Regions from separate parts of the Micromonospora sp. NPDC047527 genome, predicted to be linked through region 2. Evidence: riboswitches for the same ligand, from Rfam matches in the RefSeq annotation. Region 2 holds a riboswitch; each other region holds the start of a gene.
What was found. A riboswitch is a leader RNA that binds a small molecule or an ion and turns the genes downstream of it on or off. The one in region 2 is predicted to bind cobalamin.

Region 1 (5,633 bases), on a different contig from region 2:
GTCGCAGTTGGTACGACCGCAGCAGCACCCCGGCGTCGGCGTCGTCGATGCTGAAGGTGTCGGTCCAGATCGTCGACCAGGGATCACCCTGCCGGTTGACGCTGGCCCGTTTGATGTCGGTGTCGCCGGAGGCCCAGCGACCCATGACGTACCAGGGGGTCTGGTCGCCGCTGGTGTAGCTGCCCTGCATCTCCACCTGGATCCAGGTGCCGGCGGGGGTCTCGGCGTTCCAGGAGGCGATCAGTTCGGTGGCGTCGAAGCCGATCCGGGTCACCGGCGAGGTCCAGGTGCCGTACTCCCAGGTGCGGGTGGCGCCGGTGTGCGGATCGGCGTACTCGATGGTGCCGGCCGGGCGGGCCAGGGTGACGCCCGCTCGCGCCCCGGGCACGACGCGGGTGCCGGCGCTGCTGCCCCGGTGCCAGTCGGCGGGCCCGGACCAGTCCTGGAAGGTGATCCGCTCGTCGTGGGCGGGAGCGGGTGGTCGACCCGCTGTGGCGGGGGCTGCGGGGGCGAGCAGGGTGAGCGCGCTGACGCCCGCGAGGGCGGCCGCGTGCAGGCGGGATCTGGCCATGGGTGCTCCGCGGTGTCGAGAGGTGCATCGTCGCTGGTCAGTGTTCCGCGCGGAGGGAAGTTTCGCCAGTGGGTGCTGGGAAGAAAATCATTGCCGCAGCGATGGTGAATCTGGGATGCACAAGGCAACGACGGATATTGATTCGACCATGTGGCTGGTGATGAAGTGTGCATCACCGAGCGGGATGTCCCGCCCTTCGAGGAGGTAGTACATGGCCCTCCGCACGCCCACACCTCTCCGCCGTGCCCTGGCGCTCGCTGTCGTCGCCGGGCTGGGCATCGTCACCGTGGCCGCCGGACCCGTCGCCGCGAAACCGGCACCGGATCGCACCGCCGAGTCGGCCGCCGCCGGCTACCGGGTGCTCGGGCCCCGGACCCTCGCCGACCGCAACGCGGTGGCCCGCACCGGGGCCGCCATCGACTACTCCGAGCACGGGGTCCTGCACATCTCGGCGACCGCGAGCGAGGCCGCCGCGATCGGCCGGCTCGGATTCCGCCTGGAACCGCTGACCCCGCCACCGAACGCCGAACGCGGCGCCGGTGAGGTGGGCACGTTGGCCTTCCCGCCCGCCGACTCCAACTACCACGACTATGCCGAACTGACCGCCGTCGTGAACCAGGCCGTGGCCGACCATCCGGCCATCGCCCGCAAGATCAGCATTGGTACGTCGTACGAGGGCCGCGACCTGATGGCCGTGAAGATCTCCGACAACGTCGGCACCGACGAGAACGAGCCGGAGATCCTGTTCAACGCCCAGCAGCACGCCCGTGAGCACCTGACCGTCGAAATGGCGATCTACCTGCTCAACCTCTTCACCGACAGCTACGGCAGCGACTCCCGGATCACCAACATCGTCAACAGCCGGGAGATCTGGATCGTGCCGACCGTCAACCCGGACGGCAGCGAGTACGACATCGCCACCGGCTCGTACCGGTCCTGGCGCAAGAACCGCCAGCCCAACAGCGGCTCGTCCAACGTCGGCACCGACCTGAACCGCAACTGGTCCTACAACTGGGGTTGCTGCGGCGGCTCGTCCGGCTCGACCTCGTCGGAGACCTACCGCGGCCCGTCGGCGTTCTCCGCCCCGGAGACGCAGGCGCTGCGCAACTTCGTCAACAGTCGCGTGGTCGGCGGAACCCAGCAGATCAAGGCGAACATCGACTTCCACACGTACTCGCAGCTGGTGCTCTGGCCGTACGGCTATACCACCGCGAACACCGCGGCCGGGATGAACGCCGACCAGTACAACACCTTCGCCACCATCGGCCAGCAGATGGCGGCCACCAACAACTACACCCCGCAGCAGTCCAGCGACCTCTACATCACCGACGGGGACAGCATCGACTGGATGTGGGCCACCCACAACATCTGGGCGTACACCTTCGAGATGTACCCGGGCTCGGCGAGCGGCGGCGGCTTCTACCCGCCCGACGAGGTGATCCCCGCACAGACCAGCCGCAACCGCGAGGCCGTGCTGATGCTCAGCGAGTACGCCGACTGCCCGTACCGGGCCATCGGCAAGCAGGCGCAGTACTGCGGCGGCGGTGGTGGCGGCACCACGGTCTGGTCCGACACCTTCGAGACCGCCACCGGGTGGACCATCAACCCGTCCGGTACGGACGCCGCCACCAGCGGAGTGTGGGAGCGGGGTGCCGCCCAGGCGACCACCTCCTCCGGCGCCAAGCAGCTCACCCCGTACGCCGGCGCCAACGACCTGGTCACCGGCCGGCTCGCCGGCTCGGCGGCCGGTGACTACGACGTCGACGGTGGCGTGACAAGTGCCCGGTCCCCGGCGGTGACCCTGCCGTCGTCGGGCACGCTGACCCTCTCGCTGGCCTGGTATCTGGCACACGGCTCGAACTCGTCGTCAGCCGACTACCTGCGGGTGAGCGTGGTGCACAACGGCGGCACCACCGCGCTGCTCACCCAGGCCGGCGCGGCGACCAACCGCAACGGGAGCTGGGCGGTGGCGAACCTCAACCTCACTCCGTACGCCGGCCAGTCCGTGCGGATCCTCGTCGAGGCCGCGGATGCCTCCGGCGCGAGCCTCGTGGAGGCGGCTGTGGACAACGTCACCATCACCGCCTCCTGATCGGGTGGGGCCCCGTTCCGCCCCTGCGGGGCCCCACCACCCGCTCCGAGCCTCCAGATCCCGCGGTGCGCTACCGTCTTAGCGACCACTCCGCAGCGAAGCCGGTGCGATACCGGCGCTGTCCCGCAACTGTGATGCCCCGCCTGACGGTGGGGACAAGCCAGGTCGCCTGCGGATCGGTCGCGACACGCGCTCTCGAGGAAGGGCGCCTCGTGGGCGGGCGTACGGAAGCCCTGTCGGCGAAGCAACACTCCTCGACCGACAGGAGGCCCCATGTTCAGACGTACCCCCCGGCTCTTCGCCGCGACCCTCGCGGTCGCCGCGCTCGCCCTCGGCGCCTGCGCCGAGAAGACCACCGACCAGCCGGCGCCCGGCGTCGGTTCGGCGACCGCCAGCTTCCCGGTGACGGTCGGCTCGCTCACCCTCGACAAGCGGCCCGAGAAGATCGTGTCGCTGGCGCCCACCGCCACCGAGATGCTCTTCGCCATCGGTGCCGGCCCGCAGGTGACCGCGGTCGACGACCAGTCCAACTACCCGGCTGACGCGCCCAAGACCGACCTGTCCGGCTTCCAGCCCAACGCCGAGGCCATCGCCAGCAAGAACCCCGACCTGGTGGTGATCTCCGACGACCGGAACAAGATCGTCGACCAGCTCGGCAAGCTCAAGATCCCGGTGTACCTGACCCCGGCGGCGACCACGCTTGACGACTCCTACCGGCAGATCACCGATCTGGGCACGCTTACCGGGCACGCCGACCAGGCCACCGACGTCACCACCCGGATGAAGGACGACATCGCCAAGCTGGTCAAGGACGTGCCGCAGCGCGCCGAGAAGCTCACCTACTTCCATGAGCTGGGCCCGGAGCTCTACAGCGCGACCAGCAAGACCTTCATCGGCTCGATCTACGACCTGGCCGGTCTGACCAACATCGCCGACCCGGCCGACGCGGACGGCAAGAGCGCCGGCTACCCGCAGCTGTCCCAGGAGTTCATCGTCAAGGCCGACCCCGACTTCGTCTTCCTGGCCGACGCCAAGTGCTGCCAGCAGAGCGGCGACTCGGTCAAGGCCCGCAGCGGCTGGGCCGGGGTCACCGCGGTGAAGAACAACCAGGTCGTGGCGCTGGACGACGACATCGCCTCCCGGTGGGGCCCACGGATCGTGGACCTGCTCCGGGTTGTCATCGACGCGGTCGCCAAGGTGCCCGCGTGATCGACGTCCGTCGGTGACCGGACTGCTTCCGGTGGCCACCCCGGCACCAACCACGCGGCCGGCCGGGACGCAGCTCGCGTCCCGGCCCGCCGGCCTGCGCAAGCGCTGGTTGGCTGCCGGGGTGTTCGCGGTGCTCGTCGCGCTCGTCGCCGGGGTGTCGCTCGGCCCGGTCAGTCTGCCGCCGGGCAGCGTCGCCGCCGAGCTGCTCAACCTGATCCCCGGGGTGCACCTGGAGAGCGGGTTGACCGAGCGGGAAATCGCCATCGTCACCGAGTTGCGGCTGCCCCGGGTCGTGCTGGGCCTGCTCGTCGGTGGCCTGCTCGCCCTGGCCGGCGGCTGCTACCAGGGCGTGTTCCGCAACCCGCTCGCCGACCCGTACCTGCTCGGGGTGGCCGCCGGCGCGGGCCTCGCGGTCACCGCGGTGATCGCCCTCGGCGGCGCCGGCCGGCAGGGCGCGATCTCCGGGCTGCCGCTGACCATCCCGTTGGCCGCTTTCGTCGGGTCGCTGCTCGCCGTGACGATGACCTACCTGCTCGGCGCGGCCGGCGGCCGGAGCCGGTCCCCGGCGATGCTGATCCTGGCCGGGGTCGCGGTCTCCGCGTTCCTCTCCGCCGGGCAGACGTACCTGCTGCAACGGCACTCCGACACCATCCAGTCCGTCTACTCCTGGCTGCTGGGCCGGCTGGCCACCGCCGGCTGGCACGACGTGCTGCTGGTGCTGCCGTACGCCGTGGTGACCACCGTGGTGGTGCTGCTGCACCGCCGCGAGCTGGACGTCCTCGCGCTCGGCGACGACGAGGCGCGCAGCCTCGGCCTGCACCCGCAGCGGTCCCGCTACCTGCTGATCGCCGCCGCGTCGTTGGGCACCGCCGCCGCCGTCTCCGCGACCGGCCTGATCGGCTTCGTCGGCATCATCGTGCCGCACACCGTCCGGCTGCTCGCCGGGTCGAGCTACCGGGTGATCCTGCCGCTGTCGATGCTGTTCGGGGCGGCGTTCCTGGCCCTGACCGACGTGGTGGCCCGCACCGCCGCCGCCCCGGCCGAGGTGCCCATCGGGGTGGTCACCGCCCTGCTCGGCGGCCCGTTCTTCGTCCTGGTGCTGCGCACCGCCCGGCGGGTGCTCACATGAGCCCCGAGCCGGCCGGCGTGCCCGCTCCCCGCCAGGCCGGTGCGACGGCGGTCGAGGTGCGGGGGTTGCACGTCAGCCTGGGCGGCACCCCGATCCTCACCGGCGTCGACCTGACCGTCGCCGTCGGCGAGTGGGTCACCGTGATCGGCCCGAACGGCGCCGGCAAGTCGACCCTGTTGCGCGCCGTCGGCGGCCTGCTGCCCGCGCCGGGAGCGATCACCCTGTTCGGTACGCCGAGCGCCGAACTGCGCCGCCGGAACCGCGCCCGGGTGGTGGCCACGGTGGCACAGTCACCGGTGGTGCCACCCGGCATGTCGGTGCTGGACTACGTGCTGCTCGGCCGTACCCCGTACATCCCGCCGCTGGGCCGGGAGTCGGCCGCGGACGTGGCCGCCGTGCACGAGGTGCTCGACAGGCTGGACCTCGTCGGCTTCCACCGCCGCGAGCTGGCGACCCTCTCCGGCGGCGAACGGCAGCGGGTCTTCCTGGCCCGGGCGCTCGCCCAGGGCGCGACGCTGCTGCTGCTCGACGAGCCGACCAGCGCGCTGGACATCGGCCACCAGCAGGAGGTGCTGGAACTGGTCGACCAGCTCCGCCGCGCGCACGGCCTGACCGTGCTGGCCACCATGCAC
Region 2 (5,633 bases):
CCGCAACGCGGCAAGGCGCCCTCGCACGCTGTCGTCGTGCCACGTCGCCGGGGCCGGCGGCAGCTGCGCGGGCAGGGACGTGGTGCCGTTGCGCAGCGCCCGACCCAGCAGGACGACCTCATCAACCTTCTGCCGGGCGAAAGCCAAGCGGTCGCGCAGGTCCGGATCAAGGGCGGTCTCGACGGACAGGTCCACCGGCACGTGCAGCAGCGAGCACGAGGTGGACACCGCGACGTGGTCGGCGAGCCCCGTCACCGCGGCACCGGAGCTGATCGCCGCTCGCAGGTCGGTGCGCCAAATGTTACGTCCGTCGACGAGCCCCGCGACGATTGTCTTACCACGTAGCTGACCCGCTCCGGCGAGCCGATGCAGGTTGCCGGGCCCGGCAACCAGGTCCAACCCGATCGCCTCGACTGGCGTGTTCAGCAGAGCGGGCAGCGCGTCACCGAGTTCCCCGAAGTAGGTGGCGACGAAGATCCTCGGCCGCTGCGGCACGGCGCACAACCGGGTGTACGCGTCGCGGAGGGCGGCGATCTCTGCGGGGCTGCGGTCGCTGACGTAGGCGGGTTCGTCCAGCTGTACCCACTGCACCCCAGCCTCGGCGAGGGTCCGCAGGAGGTCGGCGTACACGTCGATGAGGTCCGTCAGCCGATCGAACGGTTCACCGCTCCCGTCGGTGGGCTTGGCCAGCAGCAGGAACGTGGCCGGTCCCACCAGCACCGGACGGCTCTCGATGCCCAGCTCACGGGCTTCCCGGTACTCACGCAGCGCCTTCGCGGGGTTCGCGGCGAAAGCGGTGTCGTCACCGATCTCCGGTACCAGGTAGTGGTAGTTCGTGTCGAACCACTTCGTGAGCTCCAGCGCCGGCTCGGCGTCGACGCCACGGGCCATCGCGAAATAGGTGTTGAGCGCGGAGAGACCGAGGCGGGAGAAACGTTGCGGGATCGCGCCGACGGCCACGGCGGTGTCGAGCACGTGGTCGTAGTAGGAGAACGTGTTGGACGGAATCGTGCCCAGACCTGCGTCCCGAAGCGCCCGCCAGACCTCGGCCCGCAGGGCGGCGCCGGTCGTCTCCAACCCCTCGGCGTCGATACCTCCCGCCCAGTAGGCCTCCACCGCCTTCTTCAGCTCACGGTTGCCGCCGATACGCGGATAGCCGAGCACGGTGCTCTGACCGAATGCAGTGTTCATGGGTTCCTTCCCTCGAAGTGCCCGAGGACCCAGGAGACAGCGGGAAGGAAGGGGTACGACAACGCACCGGCTTCCGCCCCGGTCGTCCCTAGAGACCGTCGGCGGCGCACACCGGGGTGGTGTGCGCGGCGCTGGCAGGTCTTCGGACTCGTGGGCGTGACCTGTTCGGTCGCCTACTGGCCGTCGCTTCCCAGACCTCGCGGCCCAGTGCTTGATGACGGCGGTCGTTCCCACTCACCGCTGCGGGGCAGTCCCGGTTTCGCACCGGGTTCCCTCTTACGACGCCGCGACCGATCGGGCCGCGGCGAACCAACACCGTTATCTATCGTAAGGGCTCGCGAACACCCCGGCGGCGGTGAACCCGCCTGTCGGGACGGTTCCACGGTGGCGAACCCAACATCCCGCAACACGAGAGGGACCAGGGTAGAACAGGAGATCGCCAAGGTCACGGTCGTCGTCAACGGCAGCGAGTGGACGACCCCGAGAGATGGCCGACTTTTGTCAGCTGAGGAAAAAGTCCAGCACCTCTTGAAAAAAGTCTCACCACGGCGAAGATATTCAGATGCGTCGTCTCCCTCAGACTCCGGTGCGGGCGCTCTCGGGCCTCCTCGCGCTCCTCCTCGCCTCGGCGGTCGCTCTGCTCGCGTCCGCCCAACCCGCCGGAGCTCACGGGACCCTCGCGATGTCCACGCCAGCGGGGGGCACCACGGTGAGCGAGCCGTTGACGTCGGTGCAGCTGTACTTCACCGAGAAGGCCGCAGCCAACGCGTTCTTCACCATCACCGCCCCGGGCGGCATCCGGGTCGACAACGGCTGGTCGTACGGGGAGCCGAAGCCGCTGGACAAGCCGGTACGGGAATACTTCCTGGTCAACGGCCAGTTCGAGCCACGTGAGTACACGACCGGGTTCCCCGCGACGGTGGCGGTCGCGCACCTACCGGCCAAAGGCCAGTACTCGGTGAGCTACCTGTCGGTCGCCTCGGACGGCGACACCGTGCGCGGCACCCTGACCTTCCGTTACAACGGGCGGGTGACGGCAGCGCCGCAGGGGTGGAGCCCTCCGACGACCCAGCCGGACCCTGCGCTGTTGGCCGCCACGGAGCAACACGGATCATCCGGGCAGGTCTCGGCAGTGCCGACCGTAGCCGCCGAGACGGCGGTACCGCCGTCCGCAGTCGCGGCCCCATCGACCGACTCCGCAGAGGAGAACGGTCCGGGAGCGCTCGCCTGGGCCGGCATGGCGGCGGTGGCCGCGGCGGCGGTGGCCGGATTCGTCGTCTGGCATCGGCGGACGGCTCCCACCGGCAGACCCACCGGCCGGGGCCGTACCTCGTCGGCAGCCTCCGGTCGCGGCGCCGGCGCTCGCCCCATCAACAAGACCGGCGGCGGCAGGACCGGCGCGGGCAAGACCGCCGGGCGCAAGGCCGGCAACGGCGAGACCTCCGGGAGCAAGGCCGGTGCGGCGACCGGCAACGGTACGCAGAGCACGGGCGGTAAGCGCCGACCCAGCACCGCGCCGGCCGCGCGTAAGGACACCGCGGTCGTCGTGGCTCGCACGGGCGTCGCGGTCGATCCAAATCCGACCGATGAGGACGCGACGGCCCCCGCCACGACGGACACTCGACCGCCCGTCCACTCCGGAGCACGGCCCGACCCGGACCCCGCCACCGTGACACCCGGGTCCGGGCTGAGCAACACTCACCTGGCGCTGCTGGTCGGTGGTCTGGTGCTGGTCTTGCTCGCCGGGTTCGGGTTGGCCCGCATCGGCGGCACCGAGACCCCGGCCGCCGGCACCACCCGGCCCCCGGCGGGCGGCCCGGCCGCCTCGGATCCCGCGCTGTCCGCGAACGACGGACACCAACACCCGGCCGGCACCGGACCGCACACGCACCGGGGTGACGGCGCGACAGGCGAGTCGCTGGTCACCGGGACGACGGTCAGCGCCGGCGGGTACACCCTGCAACCGCTGGAACGAACCCAACCCGTCGGGCTACGCGCCGACTACCGCTTCCGCATCGTCGGCACCGACCGACAACCGGCGACGCGCTTCGCGGTCGTCCACGACAAGCCGTTGCACATGATCGTGGTGGGCCGCGACCTGAGCGGCTACCAGCACCTGCATCCGACAATGGCACCCGACGGTACCTGGAGCGTCCCCCTGACGCTGGCCCGGCCCGGCGGCTACCGCGTCTACGCCGACTTCTCCGTCACCGCGGCCAACGGCACTCAGGTGCCTCTCGTGCTGGGCGTCGACCACACCGTGCCCGGCGCGCACACCCCCGCCGCGCTGCCACCGGCGCAGGCGCAGGCGACGGCTGGTCCGTACGCGGTGTCGATGACCGGCACGCCGACGGTGGGCGTGACAGCGCCGATGGAATTTCGGATCAGCCGCGCCGACACAACCACGCCTGTACAGCTGGAGCGATACCTGGGCGCGTACGGGCATCTGGTCGTCGTCCGTGAGGGCGACCTCGGATACGTGCATGTTCACCCTGAGCAGGAACTCATCGACGGAACCGTCCAGTTCTGGCTGACCAGTCCGAGTTCCGGCCGCTACCGGGCCTTCTTCGACTTCCAGGTCGACGGGAGGGTGCACACCGCCGAATACACGATCGACGTACCCTGATCGAAGGTTGGTTATTTACTGCTCCCCGTTACGGGAACTGGCGCCCTCGTCGCCCGACTGATACGGCGCCGTTGCGGTATCGGATCGGCGGACTGTTGAGCCGGGTGTCGGGTCCGTGGTCAGATCGCTTGGGCGAGTTCGGCGAACGCCGCAGCGACCCGCAGAGAGGGCGGGGCGTCGACGGCGAGTTCGCAGTGGCCGCGGCGGAGGTTCTGTATGAAGGCGTGGCCGGCGATGATCACCTGTGCTGTCTTGTCCGTTCGTAGCCCGCGCATCGGTCTCAACCGCTGTTTCAGCTGGCTGTGATCAGCCTCTATCGGATTGTTGGCGTACTGCTCGACGTGGCGCCACACGGACGGGATCAGCTCGTCGAGCACACCGGGGTAGACCGCGGCGGCATCGGTGACCACCTCCACGGGTGTCACCTTCAACGTCGACAGCGCCCGTCGGACGAACCGCCGGCCCCCGCCGGCGTCCCGGCGAGCCGAGACCAGCACGTCAATGACCTGCCCGTCCTGGTCGACCGCCCGGTACACGTACCGCCAAACACCGTTCACCCTGACGTACGTCTCATCAACGAACCACCTGTCACCTGGCGAGTGCCGGCAGAAGCGAGCGGCGTCGGCCACCAGCGGCGTGAACCGCTGCACCCACCGGAACACCGTGACGTGATCGACCTCCACGCCACGTTCGACCAGCAGCTCCTCCACATCGCGATAGGACAGGTTGAACCGCAGATACCAGCGCACCCCGACGACGATCACCTCTGGCGGGAACCGGAACCCGGCGAACGCCGACTTCGGTGGCAGCCACGGGTCAGGCTGGCTCGATGACTGCACTGCTCAAGCCTGCGTCGATCTTGCCGACGCTCAATGCAACAGAGCCGCACATCCCCGCTAGTTGGGTACGCCTACTCGGACTACACCTATGCGATGAACGGCCGCTGCACCAGTGCGGCCGGCCTCCTGTGGTACCGGGCTGCTGGCTCACCTCCGTTGTACATCTACAGCGCCCACCGAATCAGCTAACTCCCGGCACCGGGCAGTGTGGAACGGAGACGTGGGCGGTGACGATCCGCCAGCCGACGGGCAGGCGTACCCAGGTCTGGGTCTGCCGCCCGGTGGGCGCGCCGCCGGCGTACCCGAAGCGGGTCGTCACCACCGCGAGGTCCCTGCCGAACGTGGTGACTGCCGGGTCCACCAGCCGGCGACCGGCGGGCAGTGGCGGCTGCGTGGCCCGCCACTCGCGTTGCTCGTCCAGCCCGTACTGGTGGTCGGCGAGGCCGAAGCGCACGGTCCGCTCGGAATCCCAGAAGTACGCGCAGATCCGGTCCGCGTCGCCGTCGACCAGCGCCCGCTCGTAGTCGGCGAAGGCCGCCGCCACCTCGGCCACGACGTCGGTCCGGTCGATCTCCATCCGGTACGTCCCTTCGATTCGTCGGGTCGGGCATCGGTCGGCCCGGTCGGGAGCCGTGACCTTCCGACCGGGCTCGCCCACTCAGCCGGGCAGCGCGGACGTTCTCCGGTCGGTGTCCGTCCGCTCGCTGGCGGGGTCAGCTCGATCGGGCTGCTGGTCCGGTTCGTCCTCCTGCGGGTCGGGCTCGCGGGGCGTCGGGCGGCCGAGTGCGAAGACCGCACAGATCACCGCCACGAAGAGATAGCCCAGTGCCACCTGGCCGTTGGCGTTCCACTCGATCCGCTCGCCGTGGATCAGTCCAATGAACGACAGCACCGCGCCGGAGCTGGCGAAGATCGCGGCTCGGACGAAGCGTCTGTCGATGATGAAGACCACCACCGCGCCGAGCACCAGCCCGGCG
Region 3 (5,633 bases), 260 kb from region 2:
GTCCACGACGTCGAACGCGAACGCCATGTGCATGGACTCGTCGCGGAACACCCAGTTGGTGCCGGAGGCCAGGCCGTGCAGCAGACCCCGGGAGCGCAGGAAGTAGACGTAGGCGAACGCGCCGTAGAAGAACAGCCCCTCGATGCAGGCGGCGAAGCAGATCAGGTTGAGCAGGAACGTGCGCCGGTCCTGGCGGGTTCGCAGCTCCCGTAGGTCGCTGAGGGAGTCGATCCAGCGGAAACAGAACTCGGCCTTGCGTCGGATCGAGGGGATGTTCTCGATGGCGGCGAAGGCCTCGAACCGCTCGGTCTCGTCGGGGACGTACGTGTCGAGCAGGTTGAGATAGAACTGGACGTGCACGGCCTCCTCGAACAGTTGCCGGGACAGGTAGAGCCGGCCCTCCGGGCTGTTGACGTGCTGGTACAGGTTGAGCACCAGGTTGTTGGCGACGATCGTGTCGCCGGTGGCGAAGAACGCGACCAGGCGGCTGACCAGGTGCCGCTCGGCCGGCGAGAGCCTGTCGAGGTCGGCGAGGTCGGCGTGCAGGTCGACCTCCTCCACCGTCCAGGTGTTGCGGATGGCGTCGCGGAACCTGTCGAAGAAGTGCGGGTAGCGCATCGGGCGGAGGGTGAGGTCCATCCCGGGGTCGAGCAGCATGTGCGTGGTCCTCGTGTCGGTGACGGTGTCGGTAGTGGTGTCGGCGGCGGTCACTGGCAGGCCTCGCACGACTCGGGGTTCTCCAACGAGCAGGCCAGCGCGTCCGCGTCGGTCGTCGACGGCGCGAGGACCGCGACGGTGGCCTGCTGGATCCGCGTGGCGGGGCGGGAACGCAGGTAGTAGGTGGTCTTCAGCCCGGCCTTCCAGGCGTACAGGTACATCGAGGAGAGCTTGCCGATGGTCGGCGAGGCCAGGAACAGGTTCAGCGACTGGGACTGGTCGATGAACGGGGCACGAGCGGCGGCCAGGTCGATCAGCGCCCGCTGCGGCAGCTCCCACGCGGTGCGGAACAGCTCCCGGACGTCGGCCGGCAGCTCGGTGATGCCCTGCACCGACCCCTCGGCTCGCTTGATCGCCGACCGGGTCCGGTCGGTCCACAGGCCACGGGCCTTGAGCTCGCGTACCAGAGCGGTGTTGACCTGGAGGAACTCACCCGACAGGGTCTCGCGCTTGAACAGGTTGGACACCTGCGGCTCGACGCACTCGTAGCACCCGGCGATCGAGGCGATGGTCGCCGTCGGGGCGACCGCCACGAGCAGCGAGTTGCGCAGCCCGTTCGCCCGCACCCGCTCGCGCAGCGCGGCCCAGCGCGCGGTCTGCGTACCCTCGATGCCCCACAGGTCGGGTTGCAGGTTGCCCCGCGCGGCCCGGGTCTGCCCGAACGCCGGGTGCGCGCCGAAGCGGTGCGCCAGGTCGGCGGAGGTCTCCAGCGCGGTCAGGTACAGCTCCTCGCTGATCCGGGTGGACAGCTCCCGCGCGGCCGGCGAGTCGAACGGCAGCCGCAGCGCGAAGAACACGTCCTGGAGGCCCATCAGCCCGAGCCCGACCGGCCGCCAGCGGGGGTTGCTCGCCGCCGCCTGCGGGGTCGGGTAGTAGTTGATGTCGATGACCCGGTCGAGGAACGTCACGGCGGTGCGGACCGTGGCGCGCAGCCGATGCCAGTCGATGCCGTCGGCGGTGAGGTGCGCGGCGACGTTCACCGAGCCCAGGTTGCACACCGCAGTCTCGGCGTCGCTGGACACCTCGATGATCTCGGTGCAGAGGTTGGACAGGTGCACGACGTTGCCCGGCTCGGCCGTCTGGTTGCACAGCCGGTTGGCGGCGTCCTTGAACGTCATCCACCCGTTGCCGGTCTGGGCGAGGGTCCGCATCATCTTCCCGTACAGCTCCCGCGCGGGGACCTGCCGCACGTAGCGGCCCTGCGCCTCGGCCTCCCGGTACGCGGCGTCGAACCGCTCCCCCCACAGGTCGGGCAGCTCCGGCACCTCGTGCGGGTCGAACAGCGACCACATCTCGTCGGCCTCGACCCGGCGCATGAACTCGTCCGGGATCCAGTTGGCGAGGTTCAGGTTGTGGGTACGCCGGGCGTCCTCGCCGGTGTTGTCCCGCAGTTGCAGGAACTCCTCGACGTCCGGGTGCCACGGCTCCAGGTAGACGCAGGCCGCGCCCTTGCGCCGGCCGCCCTGGTTGACCGCGGCGACGCTCGCGTCCAGCGTGCGCAGCCACGGCACGATCCCGTTGGACTGCCCGTTGGTGCCACGGATCAGCGCGCCCCGGGACCGGACCCGGGAGTACGCGATGCCGATGCCACCGGCGAACTTGGACAGGTTGGCGACCTGCGCGTACCGCTGGTAGATCGAGTCCAGCTCGTCGCGCGGCGAGTCGACCAGGTAGCAGGAGGACATCTGCGTGTGCCGGGTGCCGGAGTTGAACAACGTCGGGGAGCTGGGCAGATAGGCCAGGCTGGACATCAGCCGGTAGAAGCCGACCGCCTCGTCCGGCGTACGGGACAGGCCGCAGGCCACCCGCAGCAGCCAGTACTGCGGGGTCTCCAGCACCAGCCGGCTGGTGGGGTGACGCAACAGGTACCGGTCGTACACCGTGCGCAGGCCGAAGTACTCGAACCTCCGGTCGCCGTCCGGGTCGATCGCGTCGTCGAGCATCTCGGCGTGCGTCGCGACGAACGCGGCGGTGCCGTCGCCGATCAGGCCCTCGGCGTGGCCGATCCGGATCGACGCGCTGAACGAGGTGACGCCCTGCCGACGCACCTCCTTGTCGACGTAGCCGGACAGCAGCCGGGCGGCCAGGCGCGAGTACTGCGGTTCCTCGCCGATCATCTCGGCCGCGGTCTGGATGGACAGCCGGTCCAGCTCGGCCGTGGTCGCGCCGTCGTACAGGCCGCTGATCGTGCGGGTCGCCACGCGCATCGGGTCGACGTCGGCCAGGTCGTCGGCCCACCGCTCGACCGCCCGGACGATCCTGTTCACGTCCACGGGCTCGGTGGCGCCGTCGCGCTTGCGGACCTGCATCGGCGTCCGTCGCAGCGCCGTCTCGCCGCTGACCGGGGCTACCTCGGTGACTGTCACCACTCACTCCTCGCGAGTTCGAGACCAGATGGCCCTCGGACGCGAGGAGACAGACACCGGCGGACGCCACGCTGGGCGTGGGTCAGGTGGCGTCAGCCGTCCCACGCGGCCTCGGACCGCCGCGCACCCGGGTGCGGGTACGCGGCGCGCTGGCAGGTCTTCGGACTCGTGGGCACGACCGGGCTCGCCGGTCTCCTACTGGCCGTCGCTTCCCGGGCCGATTGGTGGCCCAGTGCCGATGACGGCTGTCGTTCCCACTCACCGCTGCGGGACAGTCCCGGATTCCCACCGGGTTCCCTCTTGCCTCGACCACTCCGAACGAGCGGCCGAACCAGCTGCGCTCGACACCATATATAGGGGCAGCAGCGTTTGTCACACCCCACATGTCGACGTCGGCGTGTCGGCGGCACCGACGCCCACCACCATCGATCGACGGGTCAGCCCGCGAGTGCGACTGTCTCCGCGGCCCGCGTGCGTCGCTCGACCGAGAAGCTGATCCCCGCCAGGCCCAGGCCGGCAATCGCAAGGACCACGCCCACCCAGGCCGGCGCGAGGTAGCCGAAGCCCGCGGCGATGACGACGCTGCCCAGCCCGGCACCGAGGCTGTTGGCGATGTTCATGGCGGACTGGCTCATCGCCGCGCCCATCAACTGCGCGCCCGGCGCGACAGTGATCAGGCGCGCCTGCAGGACCGGCCCCAGGTAGAGGCTTGTCGCGCCCACCAGGAACGCACCGACGAACAGGCCGACGCCGTTCGATGCGACGAGGCCGAAGACGGCGATGCTGACGATCATGGCGACGAAACCGACGTACATGCTCCGGCGCAGGTCCCGGTCCGCGAGCCAACCGCCCAGGGCGTTGCCGACTGTCATGCCCAGGCCCACCGCAACGAGCACCCACGGCACGGTCGTGGCCGAAAGGCCGGCGACGTCGGTAGTGACCGGCGCGAGGTAGGTGTTGACAGCGAAGAGACCGGCGAGGCCCACCGAGCCGGTGGCCGCCACGAGCCACACCTGCGAGGTCCGCAGGGCCCGCAACTCGGCGGCCGGCGAGGCGTCGACGGCCGCCACGACCTCCGGAACGACAGCCAGCACCGCCAGCAGCGTGAGCACGAACACACCGGCGATGACCAGGTACGCGGCTCGCCAGCCGACCGCCTGCCCGAGCCGCGTGACCGCCGGCACGCCCACCAGGTTGCTCACGGTCAGACCACCGAGCACGGCGGCGAAACCCCGGGCCTCGTTGCCGGGGCCGAGCAGGGCCGCCGCGAGCAGACCCGCCGCGCCGAAGTACGCGCCGTGCGGCAGTGCCGCGACGAACCGGGCCACCAGCACCAGGTCGAACGTCGGCGCGATCGCCGAGGCGACGGTGCCGACGATGAAGAGGACGAGCAGACCGAGCACCAGTTTCTTGCGCGGCAGTCGGGCGGTCAGCGCGGCGATCAGGGGCGCGCCCACCACCACGCCGAGCGCGTAGGCGCTGATCGTCCACCCGGCGCGGGCCACCGCGTCCGACGACGACTCGGCGTACTGCTGCGGGAGCAGGCCGCGTGCGATGTCGGGCAGCAGGCCCATCGCCGCGAACTCGGTGAGGCCGACCGCCACACCGCCCAGCGCCAACGCGAGAACCGCCCCCAGGCGTCGATTTCTGCTCAGTGCATGCACCGAGCGAATTTAGCAACAGCGTTGCGTAATAGGGTGGTGAGATGACGCGCACCACAGCCGACGTCACCTTCCTGCGCGGCTACAACCAGGCGTTGGTCATGGCCGTGGGACGTACCGTGCGGACGTTCGAGCGGTCGACCGTGGTCGACGCCACCGGCCTGACACCCCAGGCGGTCTCCAAGGTCATCGCCCGCCTGACCGCCGACGGCCTGATCCGTCCCGCCGGCGTCCGCCGCCCCGGCATCGGCAAGCCGGCGATCGTCTACGAACTCGTCCCCGACAGCCGGTACGCGATCGGCGCCCACGTCGCCCGCCGTACGCTGCGGCTGGTCCTGGTCGACCTGGCCGGCACCGTGCACCACTCGACGGTCAGCCCACTGCCCGGCGACTTCACCCCGGCGCAGCTCCTCGACGCGCTGAGTTCCGGCATCGACGCGATACCCGGCAGCACCGACCTGCGGGGCAGGCTGACCGGCGTGGGCATCGGCATGATCGGCCCGCTGGACCACGCGCGGGGCCTGGTCCGGGACGCCCACGGGCTGCGGCACTGGCACGACATCCCGCTGCGCGAACTCGCCGAGGCGCACCTGGGCCTGCCCGTGCATCTCGACAAGGACGTCACCGCGGGGATCACCGCCGAGGCATGGCGGCACGGCGGGACGTTCGGCGACGCGGTCCTCATCATGGTCGAGTCCGGCATCGGCGGGGGCTTCTGGCTGGGCGGCACGGCCCACCGGGGCGCGCACACCAACGCCGGGGAGTTCGGCCACACCGTCGTCGCCCTGGACGGGCCGCCATGTGTCTGCGGGCGGCACGGATGCCTGGAGATCGTGCACCACCACGCCGCCGAGGCCGGCGACATCGAGCGGGCGGCCCGCGTCCTGGC

Region 1: another riboswitch for cobalamin. It lies ahead of ABZ808_RS11385 (ABC transporter substrate-binding protein); the one in region 2 lies ahead of metE (5-methyltetrahydropteroyltriglutamate--homocysteine S-methyltransferase).
Region 3: another riboswitch for cobalamin. It lies ahead of ABZ808_RS07495 (ribonucleoside-diphosphate reductase subunit alpha); the one in region 2 lies ahead of metE (5-methyltetrahydropteroyltriglutamate--homocysteine S-methyltransferase).

Annotation. Positions count from the first base shown of each region.
Region 1 is NZ_JBEYTK010000002.1:538,020-543,652, forward strand. It holds gene ABZ808_RS11375 (C39 family peptidase) at 1-571, opposite strand, end outside; gene ABZ808_RS11380 (M14 family zinc carboxypeptidase) at 783-2,663, shown strand; cobalamin riboswitch at 2,707-2,855, shown strand; gene ABZ808_RS11385 (ABC transporter substrate-binding protein) at 2,937-3,872, shown strand; gene ABZ808_RS11390 (iron ABC transporter permease) at 3,895-5,001, shown strand; gene ABZ808_RS11395 (ABC transporter ATP-binding protein) at 4,998-5,633, shown strand, end outside.
Region 2 is NZ_JBEYTK010000001.1:1,943,583-1,949,215, forward strand. It holds gene metE (5-methyltetrahydropteroyltriglutamate--homocysteine S-methyltransferase) at 1-1,191, opposite strand, end outside; cobalamin riboswitch at 1,307-1,520, opposite strand; gene ABZ808_RS08630 (copper resistance protein CopC) at 1,754-3,817, shown strand; gene ABZ808_RS08635 (IS6 family transposase) at 3,937-4,626, opposite strand; gene ABZ808_RS08640 (AtzH-like domain-containing protein) at 4,838-5,233, opposite strand; gene ABZ808_RS08645 (regulator) at 5,315-5,633, opposite strand, start outside.
Region 3 is NZ_JBEYTK010000001.1:1,680,748-1,686,380, forward strand. It holds gene ABZ808_RS07490 (ribonucleotide-diphosphate reductase subunit beta) at 1-657, opposite strand, end outside; gene ABZ808_RS07495 (ribonucleoside-diphosphate reductase subunit alpha) at 708-3,026, opposite strand; cobalamin riboswitch at 3,217-3,434, opposite strand; gene ABZ808_RS07500 (MFS transporter) at 3,521-4,747, opposite strand; gene ABZ808_RS07505 (ROK family protein) at 4,789-5,633, shown strand, end outside.